DNA from 3 places in the Mesorhizobium sp. M0664 genome. Region 1 is predicted to be linked to each of the others. Evidence: predicted binding sites of a transcription regulator. Region 1 holds the regulator's gene; each other region holds the start of a gene.
What was found. The regulator LexA, encoded in region 1, represses DNA repair genes until DNA is damaged. The targets are predictions, from matches to a motif close to TGTTCNNNNTGTGTTCNG.

Region 1 (4,187 bases):
TGAGCTGACCGCCGGTTCCGAGATCACCGGCTATGTGCGGCTGCTGCCGCCGACCGGCCCGGTGCGGCCCGACAGCTATGATTTCTCCTTCGACAGCTATTTCGCCGGTATCGGCGGCAGCGGCTTTTTTCTCGGCAATCCGAAAATCGTGTCGTCGGACAGCATGCCGCTTGCCGCGCAGCTTTCTTCCGCGATCGAAGACGCGCGTGAATCCATCGCCGACCATATCCGCAGCCGCATCGGCGGTGCCGAGGGCGAGATTGCTGCTGCGCTGATCGTCGGCGTGCGCGCCGGCATTCCCGAGGAGATCAACGAAGCGATGCGGCGCACCGGCATCTACCACATCATCTCCATCTCGGGGCTGCATATGGCGTTGGTCGCCGGCACCATCATGGCGCTGCTGCGGGGTGCCTTCGCGCTGTTTCCCGATTTCTCATCGCGACGGCCGGTCAAGAAATATGCCGCGGCCGCCGCGCTTTTTTCGATTGCGGCCTACCTCGTCTTTTCCGGCATTGTCGTGGCGGCCGAACGCAGCTTCATCATGCTGGCGGTGATGCTTATCGCCGTGCTGTTCGACCGGGCCGCGCTCACCATGCGCAACCTGGCGATCTCGGCCATCGCGGTCATCCTGGTGTCGCCGCACGAGGTGGTCGGTCCGAGTTTCCAGATGTCCTTCGCCGCGACGGCGGCCCTTGTCGGCGCCTATGCAGGCTGGTCCGATTACCGCGCCGGCAGGGCCACCACGCCGCCGCCGCGGCAGTCGCCGCTACGCTTTGCCACTCGAAAGGTCCTGCTGGGCATGTGCGGTCTGGCGATGACCTCGATCATTGCAGGGAGCGCCACGGCGCTTTTCGCCATATGGCATTTCCAGCGCGTGGCGCCGCTCAGCCTGTTCGCCAATCTGGCCATCATGCCCATCGTGTCACTGGTCGTCATGCCCTTCGCCGTTCTCAGCGCGCTGGCGATGCCGTTCGGTGCGGATGGCCCTTTTCTCTATGTCATGGGCAAGGGGCTGACGGCGATGATCGCCCTGTCCGGGTGGATCTCGGAGCGCTCGCCGATCGATGCGGTCGGGCTGATTTCGCTGAGATCCGTCCTTCTGGTGACGATCGCCCTCGTCATTGCCAGCATGGCGACGACGTGGTTGCGGCTGGCGGCACTTCCTTTTGCGCTCGCCGGCTTGCTGACGACAACGCAGACACGCATACCCGACGTATTGGTCTCGGAGGACGCACGGCTGGTCGCGCTGCCGATCGGCAGCGGTGAACTCGCGGTCAACCGGGCACGCCCGAATGAGTTCACCATCGACAACTGGAAACGCGCGCTCACATCAGAGGCTATCGTCGCGCCGGAAACACCTGGAAAGAACGACCCGCAATTCGACATTGCCGATCCGGCCGACCTACCGCCGGGCATGCCGTTCATTTGCACGGACGGCCTCTGCCTTGCCAGGCATCCATCCGGCGCGATCATCGCGCAAGCCAAGGACCGCGATACTGCGCGGCCAGCCTGCGCCTTTGCCAGCTTGATCGTCATCGACGACGCCACCGCCCATAACCCCTGCTACTACGACCGGCTGGTCCTCGTCGTCACCAAACGGCAACTGGCGCGCGCGGGAAGTGCCGCCGTCTATTTCGATCCACAAGCGGCAACACGCGCCGAGATCCGCTTCGCCGTCGAAAAATCATACCGGCCCTGGCACGTGCAGCGGAAATTTTCACGCGCGGCACGGGGCCTGCCGCCATACCGCCGGGCCGACAACCCCAAAGCCGGCGCCAAGGGCGGAGCTCAGTAGCGGCGGATCAGTCCGACGAGCTTGCCCTGCACCTTGACCCTGTCTGGTCCGAAGATGCGCGTCTCGTAGGCCGGATTGGCGGCTTCCAGGGCGATCGAGGCGCCCTTGCGGCGGAACCGCTTCAGCGTCGCTTCCTCCTCGTCGACCAGTGCCACCACGATCTCACCGGGGCTCGCCGTATCGGCATTGCGGATGATCACCGTGTCGCCGTCGAAAATGCCGGCCTCGATCATCGAATCGCCTTTGACCTCAAGCGCATAATGCTCGCCGCCCATGATCATATCCGGCGGCACCGAAATCGAATGCGTCTGGTGCTGGATGGCGTCGATCGGCACACCGGCAGCGATGCGGCCCATCACTGGGATCGAAACGGCGGCGACGACATCGTCGTCATTTCCGGCTGCGGGCACGCGCGACGATGTCGGCTTGCCTTGCCGAGGGGCGCCTTGCCCAAGACTGCCCTGGATGACACTCGGCGAGAACTTGCGTGCCGCATTGAGGCCGGGGGCGATCGAGTCAGGCAGGCGTAGCACCTCCAGCGCACGGGCCCGGTTGGGCAAACGGCGAATGAAGCCGCGCTCCTCCAGCGCCGTAATCAGCCGGTGGATTCCGGATTTGGAAGCCAGGTCGAGCGCTTCCTTCATCTCGTCGAATGAAGGCGGGATACCGCTTTCCTTCAACCTTTCGTGGATGAACATAAGCAGTTCGTGTTGTTTGCGTGTCAGCATAGCGACCCCCAACAGAATCAGAAAAACAAACCCAGAACAAACACTATCTGTTCCAGTTGTGTTCCGCAACTGTTTAAAGTTTAATGAATGCGTTAAGGCTCGGGAAACAAACGACGTCCCCTACCGGCGTACCGCATTTTCACCGCCGCGAGCCTCATCGCCTTGATTCTGCTTTCGTTTGCGCCCTTCTGGCCTCCTAGAAGGCGGCACTGGCATCGGCCGTCGGTCGGCAAAAGGCACGGAATTGAACCCGTATCGACTGTGCGGTTTGGTCAATGCACCGTGAACGAAACGAACTCAAAACGCCAACCTCGGGTTAAGTCCCGGTTTCCACCGCCTGGTCAGGCTGCTTCTCGCCGGTGGAGCCTTGCTGCGCGCAACCAAGTAATGGAAGAACAGTCGATGCGTGTCCGGCGTTGCGTTGGATCTTGGGGGAGCAGACAAATCATGACAGGAATTCCCGATCTCGTGGCCATAAAGGCGATGGATGCCGCGGATCCGCTGCGCGCGATGCGCGACCGCTTTGTGTTGCCGCAAGGAGTGATCTATCTCGACGGCAATTCGCTAGGAGCTGCTTCACGTGCCGCTTTCGATGAACTGCACAAGGCCGCGACCGAAGAATGGTCGCATGATCTCATCCGCGCATGGAACACGGCCGGCTGGTTCAACATGCCGCTTGAACTTGGCGACCAGCTCGGGCGCCTGATCGGGGCCGCGGCCGGCCAGACAGTGGTCTGCGACACGACATCGGTCAATATCTACAAGCTGCTGCACGCCGCCATGGCCATGCGACCGGAGCGGCAGGTCATCGTCGCCGAGGGCGATAGTTTTCCGACGGACCTCTACATGGCCGAGGGTGTGGTTTCGACGCGAAAAGATACGCTGCTGCGCCTCTCGGGAGTCGACGCGCCGACCATCGAAGAGCTGATCGACGAACGCACCGCTGTGGTGCTGGTCAACCACGTCAACTATAAGTCGGGCGAACTGCGCGACATGCCGGCGCTGACGCGCAGGGCTCAGGAAGCCGGGGCGATGATCGTCTGGGATCTCTGCCACACCGCCGGCGCGATGCCAGTCGAACTCGACAAGGCAAACGCCGATTTTGCCGTTGGCTGCACCTACAAATATCTGAATGGCGGCCCGGGCGCGCCTGCCTTCATCTATGCGGCTGAGCGGCATCTTTCCGACATCCAGCAGCCGCTCACCGGCTGGTGGGGCCATGCACGGCCCTTCGCCTTCGAGCCAGGCTATGCGGCCGGCACCGGCATCCGCCGGTTTCTGTGCGGCACACAGCCGGTCCTGTCGATGCGCACGCTGAAGGGCGCGCTCGACATCTGGAACGATGTCGACATGACGGCGGTGCGCAAGAAGAGCATCGCGCTGGCGGATCTGTTCATCGAGCTTGTCGAGGCAAAGTGCGGCACTTACGGGCTCACGCTCGAAAGCACGCGCGATGGGGAAAAACGCGGCAGCCAGATTTCATTCATGCATGAGCATGGCTACCAGGTCATGCGCGCGCTGATCGAACGTGGCGTGATCGGCGATTTTCGCGCGCCATCGACCATGCGCTTCGGCTTCACCCCGCTCTATGTCGGCTATGCCGATGTCTGGCAGGCCGCCAAAGTGCTTGAGGACATCCTGCACACCGGTGCGTGGAAGGATGC
Region 2 (4,187 bases), on a different contig from region 1:
AGGGTCTCGATCAGGAAGGTCGACTTGCCGCCGCCGGATACGCCGGTGACGGCGGTAAACGTGCCGAGCGGGATTTCGGCGGTGACGTTCTTCAGGTTGTTGCCGCGCGCGCCGACGACCTTCAGCCGGCGGTTCTTCTTGGCCTCACGCCGCGCTGCCGGCGTCGCCACTTCGAGCTCGCCCGACAGGTATTTGCCGGTGATCGAAGCGGGCGTCGCCATGATCTGCTGCGGCGTGCCCTGGGCGATGATGTGGCCGCCATGGATGCCGGCCGCCGGGCCGATATCGACGACGTAGTCGGCATGCAGGATGGCGTCCTCGTCATGCTCGACGACGATGACCGTGTTGCCGATGTCGCGCAGATGCTTCAGCGTGTCGAGCAGGCGGGCGTTGTCGCGCTGGTGCAGACCGATCGACGGCTCGTCCAGCACGTAAAGTACGCCGGTCAGGCCGGAGCCGATCTGCGACGCCAGACGGATGCGCTGGCTCTCACCGCCTGAAAGCGTGCCGGAGTTGCGCGACAGCGTCAAATAGTCGAGACCGACATCGTTGAGGAAGCGCAGCCGCTCCCGGATTTCCTTGAGCACGCGCACCGCAATCTCGTTCTGCTTGTCGTTGAGCGAAGCGGGCAGATCGGTGAACCACTGGTCGGCCTTGCGGATGGACAGCTCGGTGACCTCGCCAATGTGCTTGCCGGCGATCTTGACCGCGAGCGCCTCGGGCTTCAGCCGATAGCCGCGGCAGGCCGGGCAGGGCGTGGCCGACATGAAGCGCTCGATCTCCTCGCGCATCCAGGCGGATTCGGTTTCCTTCCAGCGGCGCTCGAGATTGGGGATGACGCCCTCGAAGGTTTTCGTCGTTTTGTAGGAGCGCAGACCGTCATCATAATGGAAGGTGATTTCGCGCTCGCCGGTGCCGTGCAGGACGGCTTGCCTTGCCTCCTCGCTCAAATCCTTGAACTTGTCGCCGAGCTTGAAGCCATAGGCAATGCCCAGCGCTTCCAGCGTCTGCGCATAATAGGGCGAGGTCGACTTCGCCCACGGGCTGACGGCGCCGGCGCGCAGCGAGACATTCTCGTCGGGCACGACCAGGCTGGCGTCGATGGCGCGTTGGCTGCCGAGCCCGTCGCAGGTCGGGCAGGCGCCGAACGGATTGTTGAAGGAGAACAGCCTGGGCTCGATCTCGGGAATGGTGAAGCCGGACACCGGGCAGGCGAACTTTTCCGAGAACAGCATGCGTTCATGCGTCTCGTTCTTCGATTTGTTGACCGAATCCTCGCCGGTCTGGCTGGCGTCGAGCGGCTTGTCGGCAAATTCCGCCACCGCCAGCCCGTCGGCCAGCTTCAGCGCGGTCTCGATGGAATCGGCGAGCCGCGTCGCCAGATCGCCGCGCACGACGATGCGGTCGACGACGACGTCGATGTCGTGCTTGTACTTCTTGTCCAGCGCCGGCACGTCGGCGATCTCATAGAAGACGCCATCGACCTTGACGCGCTGAAAACCCTTCTTCTGCAGCTCCAGCAGTTCCTTGCGGTACTCGCCTTTGCGGCCGCGCACCATCGGCGCCAGAATGAACAGCCGGGTGCCTTCCTCGACAGCAAGCACCCGGTCGACCATCTGCGAGACCGTCTGGCTCTCGATCGGCAGGCCGGTGGCCGGCGAATAGGGTACACCGACGCGGGCGAACAAAAGCCGCATATAATCGTAGATCTCGGTGACGGTGCCGACCGTCGAACGAGGGTTTTTCGAGGTGGTCTTCTGCTCGATGGAGATGGCCGGCGACAGGCCGTCGATCTGGTCGACGTCCGGCTTCTGCATCATTTCGAGGAATTGCCGTGCATAGGCCGAAAGGCTCTCGACATAGCGGCGCTGGCCCTCGGCGTAGATGGTGTCGAAGGCAAGCGACGACTTGCCCGACCCCGACAGGCCGGTCATGACGATCAGGCTGTCACGCGGCAGGTCGAGATCGACATTCTTCAGATTGTGTTCGCGTGCCCCGCGAATGGAGAGATATTTATGGTCGGCCATCGCCGGTCGCCGCCTCAGAATCTGGAATTCGCGGGATGGGCGGGTTTTCCCGACCACCCCCTATGTAGGTAATTTCGCCGCCTTTTCGAGAGACGCCACAACTCCCGACCAAAGCGTTTAACCGCCTTTCGCGCGAACGGGCAAGCGGAAAGAACAAAGGCCGAACACGCTCCTGACAAAAGCTGCCCGCGCAGCCGGCTTCACAAAGCGTCTCGCGATCACATTTTTCGGCAACCCGGCTATTCAAGGTTGACGTCCCCGCGTCATGGGGGCAGAATCCAATTGTCAACGAAGCCGGCCGTCTTTCGATGGCCTCGCGGCCTGGGGCTAGCCTGCGAGACGCCGCGGGTTATGCGATGAGCGCTTCGACGACAGTCGCAACGAACAGAAGGAGAGCAGAGGCATGACTCCACCGGATTGTTCCTTGAGGCTCCACGTGTCGCTGGAGCCGCGGCAGGTATAAGTAGCCAGGTCAGGCGTTTAGCGCTACCTGCCCACGTTGACCTGCCGATCCCCACAACAATCAGAGACTGCTAGTCGGATCGTCGGCTGAACGCCGCGAAGCATCCGAAATAAAAAGCCGGCAGTACACTCCCGGCAATTTGGATTTCAGATCCAAGAAAGCCCCGTCAGTTGCAAAGCAATGGCGGGGCTGTTCGTTTGAAGCGCAATATTTGTGGTTCACACCAGGCGAACTTAGCGGCTGGAGGGCCTGATCCCGCCGGTAGCGACATCAATGGTGATGCTACCGGAAATCCGAACGTCGGTATCGCCAATCTTGAAGGTGCCGTTGCCGCTGCCTAGAGCCATATCGTCAGGCTCAGGCCGCGGCGCTGGCTCGGCGATGCGATAATCGCTGGTCACACCGGGCAGAGCGCGCTTTTGCGAAGACGTCGAATTATCTTGGGCAAGTGCCATACCCACCAGCATGTTCGTGCCGGCAACGGTAGCGATGGCAAGGCATAACAGGCTGGATGAGCGGCTGGCGGTCATCGCCGGACTATAGTGCCGCGATAGCGGCAAGACCAGACCGATGGCGCTGAAATTGCGGGCGCTCAATCGCCTCAGTTCCGTCCGCCGGCCCGGCTCGTTCATGCGGCCTGCTTGCGAGTGTCGAAAACATGGTCGACGAGGCCCCAATCCTTGGCCTCCTGCGCGGTCATGAAAAAGTCGCGGTCGAGCGTGCGTTCCACTTCTTCGTAGGTGCGGCCGCAATGGCGGGCGTAAAGATCGGTCATGCGCCGCTTGGTGCGAAGGATGCCCTCGGCATGGCGCTGGATATCGGAGGCCTGGCCCTGGAAACCGCCGAGAGGCTGATGCAGCACGATGCTGGTGTTGGGTAGCGCGATGCGCCGCCCCGGTGTGCCGGCCATCAAAAGGAACGAGGCCATCGAGGCGGCGAAGCCCATACAAACCGTGGAGACCGGGCAACTGATATACTGCATCGTATCGTAGATCGCGAAACCGCTGGTCACCACGCCGCCCGGCGAGTTGATGTAGAGCGAGACCTCCTTGTCGGGATTGTCGGATTCCAACGACAGAAGCTGGGCGCAGACCAGCGCTGAGGTGCCGTCATCGATCGGGCCGTTGATGAAGACGATGCGCTCGCGCAGCAGCCGCGAAAATATGTCGAAGGCACGTTCGCCGCGGCTCGACTGCTCGATCACCATCGGCACCAGATTGGCAAGGCCGCTCATCGGTTGTCTCCGTTGACTGTTGTCGTTCAGGCCGCGCGCAGGAAGAGGCGCGGGGTGTTTGCGGCGATCTGCTTGTGCCTGGGAGTGTGCGCGTCAAAGGAAAGCCGGCAACCGGCGCCTGCCATCGCGATCTCCGGCACTGCTGCCCGAGCAAAACCATCATGGACGATGCGCAGATGCGTGCCGCCGGAAACGGTGCGGTCGAGCGTAAAGGTGACGATGCTGTCCACTGGGCTGTCGTTCATTGCGCTGTCCAGGGGATTGCCGGGCGGCACCTGCGTATCGCCGGGCGCCGGCCGCTCCCGCCAGGAATAGCGCAGCAGCCGTCCGGGATCCGCGTCGAGGATTTCGCACTCGATCGGCGCATTCGGCGCTTTAAAGGCAAAGCGGTTGCCGATTTCGGGCTTGATGTCGTTCGGCATCATCCAGGCCGCGAGCAGGTCCGGCACCGTCAGCGCCCGCC
Region 3 (4,187 bases), on a different contig from region 1:
TCAGATGGTCTTTGAAAACGTGCTCTACGGATCGAGCCATGCACCATCTCCATTTGCGGCACCGAAGAGACATTCAGCCCGAGGTTCTGGCGGTGCCGAACGGATGCGAGTGCGGTTGTTCCTCTGCTATGAGACAGGGGCGCAGAGGCCTGGAGAGGTGGACAGGCCGCATCGACCGACGAATAATTCTCGGGACTCGCCGGTTTGAAAGGCGTACTCTGCTTTGATCGGTGATAAACATTAAGGGCATCGCCGGCTGTGAGCGAGCATCGTGCTTCCGCCCCAATTCGGGAGGGAGCCATGAGCAGCCCCAACACCTCGAAAATTGGCCTCGCATACTCAGAAGACCGCGATCGGGCGCCACAGCAGCCAATTCCTAGCCCAGAGCCTGAATACAGAAACGAACTGCTGCGGCGCATGTCTCCGGCCGACCTTCAATTGCTCAGCCCTCACCTTCACAGCAGCTTTCTGCCATTGAGGACGCAGCTCGAAACGGCAAACGCCGCTATCGAGGCCGTCTACTTCTTTGAGACGGGGATCGGCTCGATGGTGGCGAAACTCCGGCCGGAGGTCGACGCCGAAGTTGTAGTCATCGGTTTCGAGGGCATGACCGGCTCGGCGCTGATCATGGGCGGCGATCGATCGCCGCACGACTGCTACATTCAAGTGGAGGCCGAGGTTGCCAGCATGGACGCCGAGCCATTCACAAAGGCGCTTTCCGACAGCCCGACGCTGCGGCTTTTTCTGCTGCGGTACGTGCACTACGCGTGGATCCAGGCAAGCTATACCGCCCTCGCCAATGCGCGTTTGAAACTGGAAGAACGGCTGGCAAGATGGCTGGTCATGTGCAACGACCGCATAGAAGGCGACCGGCTGCCGATTACCCATGAATTCCTGTCGGTCATGTTGGGTGTACGACGGCCGGGCGTCACCGTGGCACTTCAAATGCTGGAAGGCCGCGGTCTGATCAGGTCAAATCGTGGCGAGGTCATCGTCCGTGATCGAACTGGTCTCATCACCTTGGCAAACAGCTCATATGGCCAGCCGGAGGCGGAATATGCCCGCCTGATCGGCGAGCAGGCATCTTCATGATCCGCGCCAATATCGAAGTCCGCCGATGGGATGAGACAAACTACCTAAAGCGGCAGGCCATCGCTAGTGCTGGGCGGGGGGTCTCGATCCGCGAGGGCAACCCCTGCTGGTTGCGACAGTTTGAGTGAGGCACGCCGAGTCTCTCCCTTCCCGCAAAGAATTGATTGTTGAGACCGGAGGCTGTGTCAGCGCCGTTGGCGACCAGAGCAGGATATGGCTGCCAGTCCGGCGCGGGAACCACCATCCAGCCGCAGTCGACGTGTTGTCCGGGTCCCGGCCAGCGTCGACGTTACTCCGACCGATCCCACACACTGACCAGGTCGCTGACGAGCAGCCCTGCAAACGGTCTGAGAAAGCCTACCAAATGTGGCGGAACAAATCATGATCGTTTCTTATTGTGCTGATCAATCAAGGGAGATTGACCATGGGCGACCGGCATAACCCAAAAATCGAGGCATCGGCAAATGTCGGAAAAGACCCGGAAGATTGGGTCAGCGGAGATGACCCAATGACTCCCGCACAAGCCTCATATTTGAAAACTCTGGCCGAACAGGCCGACGACCCTGACGCCTATGCCGACGGCCTTAGCAAGGCGGAAGCTTCTAAACGCATTGGTGCACTCCGGGAAAAGTTAGGCCTGTAGCTCTTCCTCCAGCGAAGGACAGCCGATCGGGTTGGATTGGGACAGTTTTGCTGCAGGTTGTGACCCGCGCAATGAATTTTGTGAATTCAGTGCATTGTGGCTCGACTGGCGATCGAGACGACAAACGGCGGATGGGAGCGGCCGGCTTCGCCCTAAGCCCACCGAGACCTCGCGCGCCCGCCGGTCCAATTCTACTGTCGAAACAGATCAGGCCCTTCCGATGAGGGCCATGGTCACCAAAGACACAAAAAGGACAAGGGCGATTGCGGCGCCCCAGAAGAAAACTTTTTCGGTGCCGCGTTGCTCTTCCTCGCGAGATATGTCTTTCGCCATTGCATGCATCCTTTGCGAAGGTCAGCAACTGAGCAACGTGCTGTGCCAAGGCTGGGTTCCCGATAAACTACTTGCCCGCTTCGCACTGTGAGACAGCTCTCGGAATGAAACTCCAACCGTCGGTTGGTGGACGCATCGCAGCTGGTGCATCTAAAGTTCGCGTGGTCCGCGCACACCGGGCATGCCCGACCCCGAGCCCCCCGCTCGGTGCAACAGCGTTTGATCGACCCGCCGCATCAAACTGTGCGGCGGGCTTTTTTCCTTACGCGATGGAACACCGGCGCGCAGGAAAAGTTCTGCCCACGCAGCAAACTCTTTCCCTCATATTTTTGCTGCCAGATCGGATATCTCCGATCGGCCCGCGTCGTTCTTATCCTCCGGCGACGCGGGCTCGCCGTCCTGCTATCGGTCGTATGGCCGTATGACAACGGGCTGATCACGCTCGGCTTGCGGCGCTATGGCTTTTTCGCGGAAACCTGTTGCCTCTCTCGCGACGTGAGCAGCGCCGCAATCTACTTTATGCAACACCGAATGCCAGAGCTGTTCGCCGGATTGTCGCGAACGCCCACGACTTTCCCGGTGCAGTATTAGGGAGCGAACGTTCCGCAGGCATGGGCGGCCGGATCCTGCTTTTCGCTTCTGCAGGCGAGCATCGGCTTCCAGCCCGATGCTCCAAATGGCAAGCTGTACATCGATCCCGGGCTGCCCGACCGGATCGAGGAACTCACCTTGAACGACATGCGCCAGGGCAAAAATCGGCTCGAACTCCATTTCTGGCGCGTCGGCGCCGAGACCCGTTGGAAACGCGGCGGCGATCCTTCACTGGTGGAAGCGCGAAGTTGTGCCATCGGGGCGAACTTGCGCTCGGCCTGCGTATGAGGTGAGCCCCGGCGGGTTCGCTCGCTGTCGCCTCGGCGGGAGCGGATGCGTTCTTGCCCGTGAGGCGCCGTAACCAGCATCGTTGCGGGCATCATAGGGACTTCTCGTTCGGCGTCTTAAATTCCTGGAGCAGTAATTCGTATGCAGTCATTGGGCAGTTGACGACAGCGTTTACGTCAAGATTGCGACGGTGGTCATTCGTCACCTCAAGCCCCGCCTCGGAAGTGCTTAGCTGTCGTCCTTGTAAGACTTGGCGGCTTCATCGATCTTACGCCAATCGTTTCCGTGGCGCCGCACAAGCTCTCGCGCCTGGGCAGGCGATATACTTTGCGTTTCGACGATGTGGTTCACTTCCGTCTCCTCGCCTTTCAGGGGACGCGAACGAGGGCTCGTTGGCCGTCTGGCCGTTGGGTTTTTTGCATCTCTTCTGGGCATGGATGGACCTCTCCTGGAGCAAAATAAACGGTCCAGCGCGGCGAAGGTTTCGCCACATTAGCGTGTTGAGCAGTTTCACTGATCGCCTCATCGGCTTCCTCTTGCAGGTCTGACTATACGTTCTGATGTTCTTGGACCCAAATGAGCTGCACCGCGTTGTTTGCGCGCATGCTGTGCTTGGCAATCTGATGGAAAAATCCGACGCCCCTGCTGCACCGCAGACAGCTCCTGGTGCCGAAGCGCGCTTTCCGTACGATCGTGCGGCGGTTGAGCGGTTTCGACAGACATTCCCGCGCGCCAGGTGGAGTGACGAGCGGAGAACCTGGTTCGTGCCAGGAAAGACTGCAGCGCGGCGCATCCAGCGCTGGCTTGCGCAAGAGGCCGATTTACGAGCAGCACATGATGACAGCAAGGGACGGGATGCCTTCGCCTTCGATCCCCTGTCGAGCCGGTATCTGGAAATCGCGGACGACCTGCGCATTCGCACGCCCTATTCACGGACGGTTCTTGAGGAACTGCTAGCCGTTCCATGGGCGAGCTGGGACGACGAACTGCGGGCCTGGAGGGTGCCTTTCCGCTCGTACGAGGAGTTGAAGCGCCATTGGCCAAGCATCGAAAGGGCCGCAGGCCGCGCAGAACCGGAGGAGAGGAAACGGCGACGAGAAGCGTCCAAAGACTCCGAGGAATATAAAGCCGCCAGATTGCGGTATGCCGAACGCAGGCGACGTCGCTATCCACTGCCCCCAGACGATTTACCCAGGCTTGGCCGTGCCGTGGCAACGGAGCAATACGGTATCGTGGTCTT

Region 2: a site for LexA is predicted at 2,177-2,194, ahead of uvrA (excinuclease ABC subunit UvrA). Genes of this name have one in related genera too.
Region 3: a site for LexA is predicted at 1,463-1,480, ahead of NKI39_RS26045 (DUF3072 domain-containing protein). Genes of this name have one in related genera too.

What each region holds. Positions count from the first base shown of each region.
Region 1 covers NZ_JAMYPW010000045.1:37,547-41,733, reverse strand. Annotated here, with positions in the region: gene NKI39_RS27730 (ComEC/Rec2 family competence protein) at 1-1,795, shown strand, start outside; gene lexA (transcriptional repressor LexA) at 1,789-2,523, opposite strand; gene kynU (kynureninase) at 2,971-4,187, shown strand, end outside.
Region 2 covers NZ_JAMYPW010000016.1:64,346-68,532, reverse strand. Annotated here, with positions in the region: gene uvrA (excinuclease ABC subunit UvrA) at 1-2,027, opposite strand, end outside; gene NKI39_RS16790 (hypothetical protein) at 2,724-3,122, opposite strand; gene NKI39_RS16785 (ATP-dependent Clp protease proteolytic subunit) at 3,119-3,724, opposite strand; gene NKI39_RS16780 (SRPBCC family protein) at 3,751-4,187, opposite strand, start outside.
Region 3 covers NZ_JAMYPW010000039.1:54,465-58,651, forward strand. Annotated here, with positions in the region: gene NKI39_RS26035 (GSU2403 family nucleotidyltransferase fold protein) at 1-40, opposite strand, end outside; gene NKI39_RS26040 (Crp/Fnr family transcriptional regulator) at 418-1,092, shown strand; gene NKI39_RS26045 (DUF3072 domain-containing protein) at 1,517-1,735, shown strand; gene NKI39_RS26050 (hypothetical protein) at 1,943-2,068, opposite strand; gene NKI39_RS26055 (hypothetical protein) at 2,798-2,947, shown strand; partial or broken gene NKI39_RS26060 (hypothetical protein) at 3,571-4,187, shown strand, end outside.